Linked DNA regions of Ilumatobacter coccineus YM16-304. The protein of the gene in region 1 interacts with the protein of each later gene in a pairwise test. Links are inferred from orthologs where the notes say so. Each region holds a gene or a part of one and is shown on either strand. Other genes may lie near its edges. The genes, in order: rsfS and YM304_RS14810.

What was found.
Region 2: the proteins of rsfS (region 1) and YM304_RS14810 interact in binary tests that used the Escherichia coli proteins (3 or more experiments, as listed by UniProt). The link is inferred for Ilumatobacter coccineus YM16-304 from one-to-one orthologs.

Annotation. Positions count from the first base shown.
Region 1 is NC_020520.1:2,965,919-2,973,019, forward strand. Bases 2,562-5,560 are described here. They hold rsfS (ribosome silencing factor), read right to left. Parts: upstream 4,255-5,560; coding sequence 3,868-4,254; downstream 2,562-3,867. Other genes in these bases: YM304_RS13390 (L,D-transpeptidase family protein), read left to right, coding at 2,562-3,585; YM304_RS13405 (hypothetical protein), read right to left, coding at 4,247-5,560. Outside these bases: YM304_RS13380 (class I adenylate-forming enzyme family protein), read right to left, coding at 1-1,299; YM304_RS13385 (LLM class F420-dependent oxidoreductase), read left to right, coding at 1,318-2,181; more of YM304_RS13390, read left to right, coding at 2,344-2,561; more of YM304_RS13405, read right to left, coding at 5,561-5,662; nadD (nicotinate-nucleotide adenylyltransferase), read right to left, coding at 5,652-6,251; YM304_RS13415 (sigma-70 family RNA polymerase sigma factor), read left to right, coding at 6,628-7,101. UniProt on the Escherichia coli protein: Functions as a ribosomal silencing factor. Interacts with ribosomal protein uL14 (rplN), blocking formation of intersubunit bridge B8.
Region 2 is NC_020520.1:3,284,696-3,291,733, forward strand. The notes cover bases 1,518-4,453. They hold YM304_RS14810 (ATP-binding protein), read right to left. Parts: upstream 3,565-4,453; coding sequence 2,470-3,564; downstream 1,518-2,469. Other genes in these bases: YM304_RS14805 (DUF5682 family protein), read right to left, coding at 1,518-2,477; YM304_RS14815 (DUF5691 domain-containing protein), read right to left, coding at 3,623-4,453; YM304_RS14820 (SWIM zinc finger family protein), read right to left, coding at 4,453-4,453. Also shown: YM304_RS14800 (VWA domain-containing protein), read right to left, coding at 1-147; more of YM304_RS14805, read right to left, coding at 144-1,517; more of YM304_RS14820, read right to left, coding at 4,454-5,898; YM304_RS14825 (hypothetical protein), read right to left, coding at 5,978-6,160; YM304_RS14830 (endonuclease/exonuclease/phosphatase family protein), read left to right, coding at 6,328-7,038.

The DNA.
Region 1 (7,101 bases):
CTCCGTCACGCCGGGGAGGTCGCCGAGCAGTCGCTCGATCTCGGCCGGGTACACGTTCAGCCCACCCGAGATCAGCATGTCTTTCAGCCGGTCGACCACGTAGAGGTAGCCGTCGTCGTCGAGGCGGCCGAGGTCACCGGTGTGCAGCCAGCCGTCGGCGAGTGCCGCGGCGCTCTCCTCCGGTCGGTTCCAGTAGCCCGCCATGATCTGCGGACCTCTGACGAGGATCTCACCGACCTCCCCGACGGGAAGGATCCGGCCGTCGGCAGCACCGATCACGATCTCGCCGTGCATCACCGGGAGCCCGGCCGAACCGAGCTTGCGCAGCGCGTCGTCGGGGCCCAGCACGGTACCGGCGGCCGAGGCCTCGGTGAGGCTGTAACCCTGCGCCATCGGCACCCCGCGATCCTGCACGGCTCGGATCAGCGATTCGGGCACCGCTGCACCGCCCGACGAGGCGACGCGCCACGACGACAGGTCGGTACTCGCCCAGTTCGGATGCTCGATCATCGACTGGTAGATGACGGGAACGGCGAACAATCCGGTGATGCGTTCCTGCTCGATCAACTCCAAGCCACGGCCGGGCTCGAAGCCGCGTTCGAGCACGACGCAACCGCCGGCCCAATAGGTGAACAGCCACACGGCGAGCCCGCCGGTGAAGGCGAGCGGGAACGGAAGCAGCACGCGATCGTCGGCACCGAGGCCCACCGCCTGCGCCCAGCCCTGCGACCCGGCGTACCACGACTCGTGGGTGAGGATCGCCCCCTTCGGATCGCCCGTGGTGCCCGACGTGTAGCAGACGAACGCCGGCGCCGTGCCGCCCGACCGTTCGCCGGCGAGGCGTCGCGCCGGGGCCTCGCCGCTGCGATGATGACCTTCGAGTTCGTCGGCGAGCAGCACCCGTCGGTCGCCGAGCTGTTCGAGCGCTGCGGCGAACTCGTCGTCGCTCACCACCAGCCGACAGTCGGCATCGTCGGCGACGTATGCCACCTCGGATGCGGTGAAGCGCACGTTCATCGGCACGACGATCGCGTCGAGCTTGAGGGTTGCCATCGCCGTCTCGCACCATTCCGGCCGGTTCCCCATGAGAATGCCGACTCGGTCACCGGGTTCGACGCCGATCGCTGCGAGACCGGCGGCGAGTTCGTCGGTCCGGCGGTCGATCTCACGCCAGGTGTACGAGCGGCCTTCGAAGCGCAGGCCGACGGACTCGGCGCGGTTCGCTGCCCAGTAGCGGCCGATGTCGGCGAGATGCATGGGGTCTCCTTCGATGTTCTGTCTCGATGGGTCGGAACTCATCACAGTACGGTCCGACCAATGACGACAACGGCTCGGATCGGCATCACTCTGATGGCGGGCGATCACGGCATCTCCCCCGTCGAACTCGCGACCGCGGTCGAGGAGCGTGGCTTCGAGTCGCTCTGGCTTCCCGAACACAGCCACATCCCCACGAGTCGGCAGACGCCGTGGCCCGGCTCGTTGACCGGCGAGCCACTGCCCGAGGTCTACTCACGCCTGTACGACCTGACGGTGTCGCTGTCGATGGCGGCGGCGGTCACGTCGCGCATTCGTCTCGGCACGAGCGTGTTGCTGCTCGCTGCCCGCGACCCGCTCTGGACGGCGAAGGAGTTCGCGACGCTCGACGCGCTCAGCGGCGGCCGGGTGGAGTTCGGCGTCGGGTTCGGCTGGAACCGTGAGGAGTTCGAGAACCACGGCACCGACTTCCCGTCGCGTTGGGACCGCACGCACGAAACCGTCGAGGCGATCCGCTCGATCTGGCGTGATGATGTCGCCGAGTTCCACGGCGACCACGTCGACATCGCCCCGTCGTGGGCGTGGCCGAAGCCAGCCCAGCCGACCGGTCCGCGAGTCCACATCGGCGGCGGCGCCGGGCCCCGACTGCTCGGCAACGTGGCCAGGTGGGCCGATGGCTGGATGCCGATCAGCGCTCGCCCGTCGCTCGCAAGCCGTTTGGCCCGCCTCGACGAGGCGTGCGCCGAGGTCGGACGCGACCGGAGCGAGATCGACGTGAGCGTGTTCGGCGCCACCACCGACCCGGCCGGCCTGTCGAACCTGTTCGACGAGGGCATCCACCGCGCCGTGCTCACCCTCCCGAGCCACGACCGCGACGACGTCCTCCGCCACCTCGACGAATGGGCCGCCCTCCCCGACCAACTCTGACCGCCCCGGGCCCGCCAGCCCGCCGCCCGATTCAACGGCCACAGCGGAAGGCCACCCCGGCCACGTGTGACGGAATCGCACCGATCGAACGTCGACAACCGGCGGCGACGGTCCGTACGCTGGTGCCGCTGCTCATCCGACGTCTGAGCACCCTCCACCGCCGTGAGTCCCCGCCGAACCGCACAGAACCCCCTCGCGCGATGGCTGCCCGTTGGCGGAGCGGCGGCGCTCCTCGCACTCGTCGTCGGCATCGGCATCGTCAGCGGTCGGAGCGATTCCGAGCCGGCCGACGGTGAGGTCGGCACGACGAACTCCCTCTCGACGACCACCCTGGCCCCGTTGCCGACCGTCACCTATGAGGCCGTCGAGACCGACGTCGACAGCGAGGACGTCGTCGAGAAGGTCGCCCTGTCGCAGACGCTGAGCAGTGGCAACTCCGGCAGCGAGGTCGAGATGGTGCAGTCGCGTCTCGCCGAACTCGGCTTCGACCCAGGCCCCGTCGACGGAGCGTTCGGCGGCCTGACCACGCAGGCCGTGTGGGCGTTCGAGAAGCTCGTGATGGGCACGCCTCGGGCCGAGGCGACCGGCAAGGTCACCGCTGCACTCTGGGACCGCATGCAGGACCCCATCCGCATCGCTCCCCGGCGCCCGACGAACACGAGTGCCGGTCACACCGAGATCTACTTGCCCGAGCAGGTGATGGTCGTCTTCCACGCCGACGAAGCGGTGCTCGTTGCGCACATCTCGAGCGGCGAGCTCGCCGCCGGCGCCACAGGGTTCACCCCGTGGTACGAGACGGCCGACGAGTACTGCGAGACGGTCACGATCGATACCAACGACCGTGGCGAACCGCTCGACGAGCCGATCGAGAAGGCGATCTGCGGCCGCTCCTACACGCCGCCCGGCGTCTTCACCGCGTACAAGAAGATCGAGGGTCGACGCGAGAGCCGCTTGGGCGGCATGTACGACCCGATCTACATCAATCAGGGCATCGCGATCCACGGCGCCAACTCGATTCCGCTGGAGCCGGCGTCGCACGGCTGCATCCGTGTGTCGCGCACGCTCGGCGAGAAGCTGCCGTCGCTCATCGCGATCGGCGACGAGGTGCTGATCTGGGACGGCGTGACCGAACCCTGGAACCAGTCGGCGGAGGCGATGCAGATGCGCTTCGACTACCCCGACCCCAACGCCACCACCACGACCACCACGCCCAGCACCACGACGACGACCACGACGGTGCCGCCCACCACGGACGCGCCAGCCACCACCGAGGCGACCACACCGAGCACCGAGGCACCGACCACCACGGCGGCGCCGGCGTCCACAACCACCGTGCCGGCCACGACGACCACCACCGCGAAGACCACCACGACCACCTCGGTCGCCGAACCCGGCGAAAGGTGACCCGACGGCCCGCGCCTTGCGCGAGGGCGACCGAGTTCGTCGACGTCGCTCGGGAGAACTCGGGGTCCCCGAAAACGAAAGAACCCCAGGTCGTACGACCTGGGGTTTCTTTGTGGAGCTAAGGAGAATTGAACTCCTGACCTCTTCCATGCCATGGAAGCGCTCTACCAACTGAGCTATAGCCCCATTTCTGGGTTCGTTCACACGCTGTGCGAACGAGCGCTGAACGTTACCGTCGCCGTTCGGAAGTTGACAACGAAAAACCCGACTGACGACGAAGAATCACGCGTTCCACGAGACGCGGGGGACGTCGCCGTACAACCGCTCGATCTCGTAGAACTCCCGCATGTCGTCACGGAACACGTGTACGACCACGTCGCCGTAGTCGATGAGCGTCCACTGCGACTCACGCAGGCCCTCGACTCGCACCGGCGGACGGCCGAGCTGTTCTTTGATCGTGAGCTCGATCTCGTCGGCGACGTTGCGCACCAGCCGCCCGTTCGGGGCGCTGGCGATGACGAAATACCCGGTGATCGAGAGCACGTCGCCCACGTCGAGCACGACGATGTCGGACGCCTGCCGATCGTCGGCCTTGCGTGCGGCGAGGATCGCCAGTGCACGCCCGTCGTCGTCGGGGGCGGTCACCGGATCACCAAGCGCGTCATTCATCGGCCGCGACGGTATCGGAGGTTGCGTCACTCTCGTCGTTCACCGCAGTTGCGTCGCCGTCGGCTGTCTCGCTGTCGGCTGATCCACCGTCGACTGATTCACCGTCGTCCGTCTCGCTGTCGGTTGCCGGGTCGGTCGTCGATGAGGTGGCCGCCTCGGCTGCGATCTCGGCTCGCCGATCGAGGAATCCGGTGCCGAGCACCGCGACCACGTCGACACCCTCGATCAGGCGAGAGGCCACGACCACGTCGACCTCCCCGAACAGGAGCGGAGCGACTTCAGCGACCGCTTCGACGAAGTCCTCGTCCGACACCTCGAGACGGGTGACCTCGCCTGCCCCGTCGACCGACGGTGACGTCTGCACCGACACGACGTTGCCCTGGGCGAACAGCAACTCCCCGATGAGGTCGTGCATCAACTCCACCGTGGTCACGCCATCGCCCGCCGCCGCGATCTGCTCGTCGCTGAACGGGGCGATGATCTGGAACGACAAGCTCTCGTTGGGCTTCGACACCAGCCCGGGAGCGATCTCACCGAACACCAGCAGCGCGTCGCTGCGGTCGACGATGACGAAGTCGGCCTCGTCGGGGTTGACGGCATCGGCGGCAGCGTCGATGTCGATGGCGAGATCGCGATGAGCCACCGAGCCGGCCAGCAGACGCTCGAACGCCTCGTCGACACCCGTCGGGTCGATGGGACGCTCGTCGCCGTCGAGCGGGACATCGACATCGAGCGGCGACGACGACGCAGCTCGGGCAAACGCCGCCCACAGCGCCACGTCGAGGTCGTGGTGGGAGTAGGTCGTGCCGTCGATGTCGATGGCCGTCATGGCCGCGGCGATCGTGGCCGCGTCGAGCGTCGCCACGCCTGCCTCGGCTACCTCGTCGGGATCGGAATCGGCGTCGATCACGTCGTCGGGGAGGTCGACCTCGAACGGCGCCACGCGCTCGACGACCGCGAGCACGTCATCAGGCCCGAGCACGAGCGCGTGCTGGACGGTGATCGACAGGGTCGACTCGAGACCGAACGTGAGCGCCTCGAGACTCTCGGCATCACCGGGAACGTACGGGCGGCTCCCCAACGTCGACCGCTCGTCGCCGAAACCGATCGTGGTGTCGACGTTGACCGGCACGCTGACGAGGCTTCCTCCTGCACCGGCGGGCGACACGACACCGACCACCAGTGAGGCCAGTCGGTTCTCGTCGTCGACCACGCCGATCGCGATCGTCGGTGTCGACGGGAAGGCCACCTCGACGCGAGTGTCGGACGTCGGCGCCGAACCCGCCTCGGAGGTACGCAGCGTCGAGACGCCGACGACCGCAGCGACCGCACCCACCAGCACGAGCACGACGGCGGCCAGTGCACCGACGCGCGTCTGGCGACGGCGGCGGCGAGGGTCAGCGGTCATCGGTACCAGCCTGGCCGATCGGAACGCCGTACAGACCGCGTCGCCGGATTTCTTCGAGGACCGGGTTGGTCACGAGGTAGTCGAGCGGCCGACCATCGGTGAACCGAGCCCGCAGATCGGTGCTCGACACCTCGAGACGGGGAACCTCCACACGAATCCAGTCGACACCGCCCGGCAACTCCACGGGTTCGCCCGGCCGGTCGACCACGACGAGGCGCGACTGCGCCACCACTTCTTCGTGCCGCTCCCACGACGGAAGCCCCGCCGCAGCGTCGTCGCCGACGATGGTGAACAACTCCGCCCCGGGAAAGTCGGCGGCCAACGAGCGAAGCGTGTCGGCGGTGTAACTGTTGCCCCCGAGATCGATCTCGTGCCGACCCGGCTGCAACCGATCGACTGCGGCGACCGCAGCACTCACGAGCGCGAGACGGTCTTCGGCCCCGGTGATGTCACGGGTGCCCTGCTTCTGCCACGGGATGTTGGCGACCATCATCACGACGACGTCGAGATCGAGCTCGTACGCCACGTTGACCGCGGTGACGAGGTGCCCGACGTGCGGAGGATCGAAGGTTCCGCCGAACAGTCCCACCCGCCGAATCTCGCTCGGCTCGGAGCTCGCGTCACGGCCAGAAATGCCGGGCTGTGGCTTCGAGCGAGCCTGATCGACCCCGGAATCCGACACGATCTGCCACTGTACGGTCGATTTTCGAAGAATCCCCCTTACCGGTCCGAACGGGGGTTGACACACCTGTTACTGTGAGTTGTCCCCCAAATAAAACCCCCCGATTCCGTTTGAGCCATGTTCCATGAGGGAATCATGACTCAACATCAGCGCTCGTCGCTCCGATCACCGTGTACGGCTCGTCGCCAGAACGGTCCACGATCCACCCGAGCTCGTTCGTTGTGCCCCACGACACAACGACACGCGGAATCACGAAACACAACGAACGGTTGTTAGAAGCATCATGAATGACTCCATCGGTCTCTACCTGAACGACATCGGCAAGGTCCCCCTCCTCACCGCCGAAGACGAGCGCGAGCTCTCACGTGTCATCGAAGCAGGACGGGACGCCCGCGAAGCCCTCGAGGCCGGCAAGAAGGGCGTCGCTCTCAAGCGCGCCGTGCGGGATGCCGCCAAGGCCAAGGATCGGTTCATCCGCTCCAACCTCCGACTCGTCGTCTCCATCGCCCGTCGCTACCCGCTCCCCCAGGGCATGGACCTCCTCGACCTCATCCAGGAAGGCAACCTCGGCCTCGAGCACGCCGTCGACAAGTTCGACTGGCGCCGTGGCTTCAAGTTCTCCACCTACGCCACGTTCTGGATCCGCCAGGCCATCGGCCGTGCGCTCGACCAGAAGGCCAGCCTCATCCGCATCCCGGGCGACCGTTCGGCCAGCCTCCGTGCGGCACTGCGTCAGGCCAGCGGCGACGGCGAGACC
Region 2 (7,038 bases), 320 kb from region 1 along the record:
AGCGTCGCCGGTCTCGCTGTCGGCAGGATCGGACTGGCTGCCGAGCACGAGCAGCCATCGGCGACGCCGCTCGGCATCCGACACGCGAGGCAGCGGCAGGTCGTGGCGCTCGACGGGGGCGAACGTCGGCGGCGTCCGGCCGGTCATGTCGGCACCCGTTCCACGGCCACGCCCGACGCAGCACTCGCACGGTGCGGTGTCGATTGCTCATCGTCGTGTTGCGCGACGCCGAGGAGGTGGCGGACGGTGATCAACACGGCGGCCGCACGGTCGGGGTCGACGTCGTCGCCGAAGCCGGTGGCCCGTTCGACCGGGCGCCCCATGAGCAGCGCCATCAGCTGGCGACGTTCGGCTGCTTCGAACCCGCCGAACGTGCGCCGCAGCAGTGCCATGACGGCTTCGAACGCTTCGGGGCGCAGCGACGACAGCCAGCGGTCGACCACGCCGAGCAGTTCGGTGTCGTGGACGAGCACCGTGCCGGATCCGGCCAGGAACCCCTCGACGAACGCTGCGCCGACGAGCGGAGGCGTGCCCGGCGACAGCGCCCGGCCGAGTCGTCGCTCGACCTGTCCGGCATCCCAGACATCGCCGTCGTGCAGCAACCGGGTGGCGCGGCCGGCGATCAGCCCTCGCCCCGAAGATTCCGACCGCTCCCCCGAACGCTCGGCGAGCTGTGCCAGTACGCGCGGGAACGCCTGCCGGCGGGCGGGATGATCGAGCATCGAGAGTGCGGTCTGCACGGTGGTGAGCCGCTCGACCATCTGTGCTGCCGCGTCGTCGTCGAGCGACGAGCATGCTGGCACCAGCGCGGCGAGCACTCGCACGACGAGGCCGTCGAACACGTGGCGCAGCGAGGACGCATCGGTCGCTCGGACGTCGCCGTACCGCATGGCCGACGAGAGCGGAGCGAGCACGTCCATGAGGTGCCCCACGTCGGGGTCGGTGGCGGCCTGGTCGGCGAGCCGCCGCACGCACGGCTCGACGGCGTCGGGCAGGTCGGCGAACAGGCCGAGTTCGAGCACGCCGACCAGCTCGGGGAGGCTCTGCGCCGCTTCGGCCCGCTCGATCAGGCGGGCCTGCGCCGCCGACTCCACGGTGGTGCCGTACCCCGATCGCTCGACGAGCCGGACCGACAGCTCGGGTTCCCACGAGAGTCTCCACGTCTCACGGAAGGTGCCCGACGAACCGCGCCCCTCTTCGGGAACGCCCCACGGCACCCCGAGTGCGAGCAACCGATGCAGCAGGTGCGACTTGCGTAGTCCCGCCGGGGTGCGCAGATCGACCTCGACGACCTTCGTCCCGGCTTCGGGTTTGAGACGCGCCGACTTCTGCGACTTGGCGAGATCACGGGCGAGAGGCACCTGCGGCGCACCGTCGGGCACCGCACCGAGCGCGTCACCCACCACCAACTCGGCGTCGATCACGTCGAGGCCGCCCATCACCGCGTCGGCAGCGTCGAGCACTTCGCGTAGCCCCGGACGTGGACGATTGCGCATCGACGCCAACGTGTCGGCGAGTCGGGTGCCGGCGATGAGGTGGTCGGGCGACGCACTCAGGCCGCGTTCACGGAGTGCGTGCGCCGCATCGACGAAGAACCGTGCGACGCCGTCACGACCCGGATGATCGAACACGTGCCGGTACCAACCAGGGCTGTCGACCCCGGCGCCATACCCCGACGACGTCGTGAGCCGTCGGTGCGTCCAGGGCACCCAGGCCGCCGCGACCTTGACCTTCTTCAGCCCGCGCAGGGTTGCTGCGTCGACGCCGACTGCATGCGCATCGAGGTCGAGCGCCGGCACGTGCCACGCTCCGCACACCACAGCGATCGTGCGGTGACCGTCTTTGATGGCCGCGCGCATCGCTCGCCGCATGTGCGCCTCGCGACGCTCCTCCGATCGTGACGGCACCGTGCCGTCACGAGCTGCCGCCATCGCTTCGGCCACCGCGTCGAACGCGGGCGTTCCGTCGCCGCGGTGTTCGATGACGTCTTCCCACCATCGTTCGGGGTCGGGGTCGCCTGCCGCGTCGGCCAGTTGGCGCAGCGGATCGGGTGGGGCGCCGTCGGCGACGAGTTCGTCGGCGTCGTCGTCTCGGTTGGCGAACGTGATGGCGAGCGGCAGGTCGATCGCGCGCACCTCGACCTCACGCTCGTTGGCCCACGCCACCGCCTGCCACTCGGGGCTGAACCGAGCGAACGGGGCGAAGATCGCGCGCGCCGGCTCGGCGACGACGTATCCGAGGAGCGCCACCGGAGGTTCGAGCCCGGGTTGCCCGATCCAGGGCAGCGCCGGCTGCACGTCGGCCGGTGCTTCGACGAGCACGATGTCGGGATCGAGCGCGTCGAGCGCGGCCACGACCGAGCGGGCCGAACCCGGCCCGTGATGGCGGATGCCCAGAAGATGGACCTGCACCGGCCGCGCCTCGGATGCGGCGACGGCCTCGGGCGCAGCCTCGGGCGCAGCCTCGGACTCAGGCATCCAACTCGCGGCAGGCGTCGTAGAAGTCGGCCCAGTCGGGGCGCTCGCTCACCACGCCTTCGAGGTATTCGCGCCAGGCGACGGTGTCGTGGATCGGGTCGCTGACCACGGCTCCGACGATGCCCGATGCGACATCGGTGGGCGCCAACTCACCGTCGCCGAAGTGCGCGGCCAACGCCAGCCCGTTGGTGACGACCGAGATCGCCTCGGCCGTGGAGAGCGTGCCGGTGGGCACCTTGAGGCTCGTCCGCTCGTCGGCGGTCACCCCGTTGCGCAGCTCTCGGAAGATCGTGACGACGCGCCGGATCTCGTCGGCCGCAGCGGGCACGTCGGGCAGTGCGAGCGTGGCTCCCAGTTCGCTGACCCGGCGCGACACGATCGCGATCTCCTCTTCGACCGTGGCCGGGAGCGGCAGGACCACGGTGTTGAAGCGGCGCCGCAGCGCGCTCGAGATGTCGTTGACACCTCGATCACGGTCGTTGGCGGTGGCGATGAGGTTGAACCCGCGCACCGCCGACAGTTCGCTGTCGAGTTCGGGGATCGGGAGCACCTTCTCGGACAGGACCGTGACGAGCGCGTCTTGCACTTCGGGCGGCATACGGGTGAGTTCTTCGACGCGGACGATGGTGCCGCGCGACATGCCACGATGGATCGGGCTCGGCACCAGCGCCGCCTCGCTCGGGCCTTCGGCGAGCAGACGCGCGTAGTTCCAGCCATACCGCAGCGTTTCTTCGGTGGTGCCGGCGGTGCCCTGCACAAGGAGTGTGGAATCGCCGCTGATCGCCGCCGCCAGGTGTTCGCTCACCCACGTCTTCGCCGTGCCGGGCACGCCGAGCAGCAGCAGCGCTCGGTCGGTGGCCAGCGTGGCGACGGCGATCTCGATGAGTCGCTGTTTGCCGACGTACTTGGGCGAGATGACGGTGCCGTCGCTGAGCTCGCCGCCGATGAGGTAGCGCACGACGGCCCAGGGCGACAGCTTCCAACCAGGGGGACGGTCGCGGTCGTCGAGTCGGTCGAGTGCCGCCAGCTCGTCGGCGTAGTGCAGCTCCGCGTGCGGGCGCAGCACATCGGGCGAGGTCTCACTCATGCTGGCCGACACTACCGATCACCTGTCACAGAGTTCGGCGGCGCGAGCAGGTGATGTGTCAGACCGACAGTTCGTCGAGCATGCGGTGCCGGGTGAGGGCCAGATCGGCGAGCACCGATGCGAGGCCCGCCCCCGACGAGTGTGGGTCGACGTTGTCGAGCGCGTCGATCAGACCGGGCAACCCAGCCGGACTCATACGCGCGATCAGGTTGACCAACACGGCCCGATGGGCGTGTGAGAACTCGCCCTGTTCGATGCCCGCCCCGACCGTGGCACCGACCTGCTCGCCCGGCGCGTGGAGCAGGCCGAGCAGCTCGGGTGGAATGGGCAGATCGACGAGCTCGCCGATGGCCTCCGGGTCGACCGACCCCTGCTTCGTGCAGGCGAGATCGGGGAGCTGTTCGATCAGCCACTCGGCGGCAGGCCCGGCCGCGACCATGACGCGAGCGTGGCGCACCGGGTCGGATCGGTGCCGCTGCAACGCCACCGGCACGAGTTCGGCCGAGAGCCGCCAGCCGTTGGCGATGAGCGTCAGCATCCACTCGTCTTCGAGCACTCCCCACGACGTCGTGATGTGATGCCAACGCTCGGTGGCCGCAGGCACGCACTCGCGTCGCTCGTCGGTGTCGGGAGCGCTGGTGAGCGCGACCGGCGGACCGGGCAGGATCGCCGCTCGCCGCACTGCCGTACACGCCGCGACCTGGGCCAGCATCCGTTCGGAGGGTGCGGCGCGTGCGGTGTCGGCCACCAGTTGGGCCAGCGGCCCGTCGGCGTCGGGCGGGTCGCGGCGATCGGTGCCCAGCAGTGCGGCCGTCACCAGGTTGCGCCACTGCTCGGCCATCGGCATCGCACCGTCGGCTCGGCTCACGTCGTCGACCGGAGTGTTCATCAGGCGGCTCCCACGAACGACGAGTCGGCACGCGGCCCGATGTCGATGGTGCGGTCGGGCAGGTGCAGCGAGAGCGGCGTGACGCCGTGGGGCGTCCATTCGATCGTGAGCTCGGCGGGGCGGCCACCGGTGACGGCGAGCAGCGTGGCCAGCCCGGAACCGGCCTGCACGCGACGGGGCGAATCGAGCAGCGGCACGCTCGCTTCGTGGTCGGTCAGCAACCAGCGGTCACCCGATCGGGCCAACGCCGCCGTGACCGTGGTGGGCACCCGTTCGAGCCACGGTTCGGCAACGATCATCCGTCCGATCTCGTCGCACGCCTGAGCGACGCTCTGCGTGGGCGGACGAGCCACCACGGGTTCGCCGTGCCGGAGGCCGACGAGCGCACGCAGCGCCGGACCGGGATAGCGGTGCAGGTCGGCGCGGAGGGAGGTGCCGACCTCGAGCGAGGTGTCGAGGCTCTGCTGGTAGGCGGCGAACGAGAGCAGCAACGCCCACCGGCCGCTCGTGGTGCCGCGCAGCCAGTGGCGGCGCACTTCGATGCGGTCTTCGCGCACGTCGCTGCGACCGGCGACGACCCAGTCGTCGGTGTCGGGAACGCCGCCGAGCACGTCGGCTTGGCGAACCTGCCAGCCGACGGTGGTGGCCACGGCGTCGGCCAGTGAGTTCGGGAGTTGCCCGATGCGACGGCCGGCTTGCGACAGGAGGTGCAGGATGCCGAGTTCGGCCAGCACGTCGTCGTGCCAGTCGGCCGACGCTCCGACCAGCCCGGCGAGCCGGCGGATGCGGTTGGCGAGGCTCCCGGCCTGTGCGTCGACGAGGCGAGCGGCCAGGTGATCCCAGGTGGCGTAGCGAGCGAGCGCCGGGTCGGCGAGGCCGGTGCGGATGCGGTCGTCGAGCCAGCGGTCGAGTTCGGTGAGCCCGGCCATCATGCGTGCGATGCGCTCGTCGCGAGCGGCGTCACGTTCCTCGTCGGATGGAGGCGGTTCGGGCAGCGGCGCGTCGTCGTCGATCGAACCTCCGTCGGCACCCGACGTCGAATCGACATCGGGCTCGGAGCCGGCCGCCTCGCCATCGGGAGCACGCGCGTCGGCGGGGGCATCGGCCGCCTGCTGCTTCGCGAGCCGACGGCCGATCCAGGCCTCGACCTTGGCGGTGGGCACACCATCGGGAACCTGCCCGTGCGCCCACATCAGCAACAGCGCGAGCGCGTGCTTGCACGGCGTCTTGCGGCTCGGGCAGGTGCACCGGAAACCGACCGACACGTGATCGACGGCGGTGTCGTACGGCTCGGCCCCACTCCCCTTGCACGAGCCCCACACGACACGATCGTCGGCGCCGAGCCCAGCCCATCGGTTGGGCGTGGACAGCGGCTGCGCGTTGGTGATGGCGGCCGGGTTGGGAGCGACCGACTCCACCTGTTCGACCGACCAACGCGCGCTCACGCCGCCGACCATACCGATGCCCTGTCACAACGTTCCGACACGTCACCGACCATCAACGGCGCGGCGTTCCGAGCAGGCGCTACTCGGAGTACCAGACGGCCAACGTGAGGTGCGACCACGACATGTTCGGGTGCGACACCTCGTGGGTGTTCTCGATCGTGACGTTGGGATGCGCGTCGAGCCAGGCGTTCACCTCGTTCTCGAGGCCCTCCAGGTTGGGCTTGCGGTTGCCGGCTTTCGACGAGAACAGTTTCAGTTTCATGGTGCGCTCGACGGTAGCGGCTCGGCGTCTCGCGGCCGACGGCGCCCACGGCGCCCACGCACGCCAGCGCCAGCGCCGACGTCGTCCCGATCCCGCAGCCGCATCGCTACCGCTGGCCAACCGATCACAATCCGGCACCCACCGTCGCGACCGTCCATGATGGAGCGATGTCGCTTCGGGTGATGACGTGGAATCTGTGGTGGCACTTCGGCCCATGGGAGCAGCGCCGGCCGCTGATCGTCGACGAGATCCGCTCGGTCGACCCCGACGTGTTGTGTCTGCAAGAGGTGTGGTCGGACGAAACCACCGACGATGCCGCTCGACTGGCCGAAGCGCTGGGCATGCACATGGTGCGCAGCGACCCGGTGTTCTGGAACGGTCAGTCGTTCGGCAATGCGATCCTGTCTCGCTGGCCGCTCACGCGCATCGCCGACGATCCGCTGCCGAACGTCGACGGCGAGCCGGGGCATCGCCGCGTGGTCGCCGCTCGCGTCGACACCCCGTTCGGCCCGTGGCCGTTCGCCGCGACCCACCTCGACTACCCGGCCGATGCATCGGCCACCCGCCAAGTGCAGATGCGATTCGTCATGGAGCAGGCGGCGACGTGGCGAGGTGAGCCGCTCGACGACTTCCCCGTGGTGATCGGTGCCGACATGAACGCCGTCCCCGACAGCGACGAGATCCGGATGGCGACCGGGCTGCGCCCCGGTGTCGACGGCATCGCGTTCGGCGACGCCTGGGAGCAGGCCGGCGACGGCTCGACCGGGGCCACCTGGCTCCGCGACAACCCCTACAGCCGCGACTCGGCGTGGCCGAACCGGCGCCTCGACTACCTCCTCGTGTCGTGGCCGCGACCCAAGCCGACCGGCAACCCGATC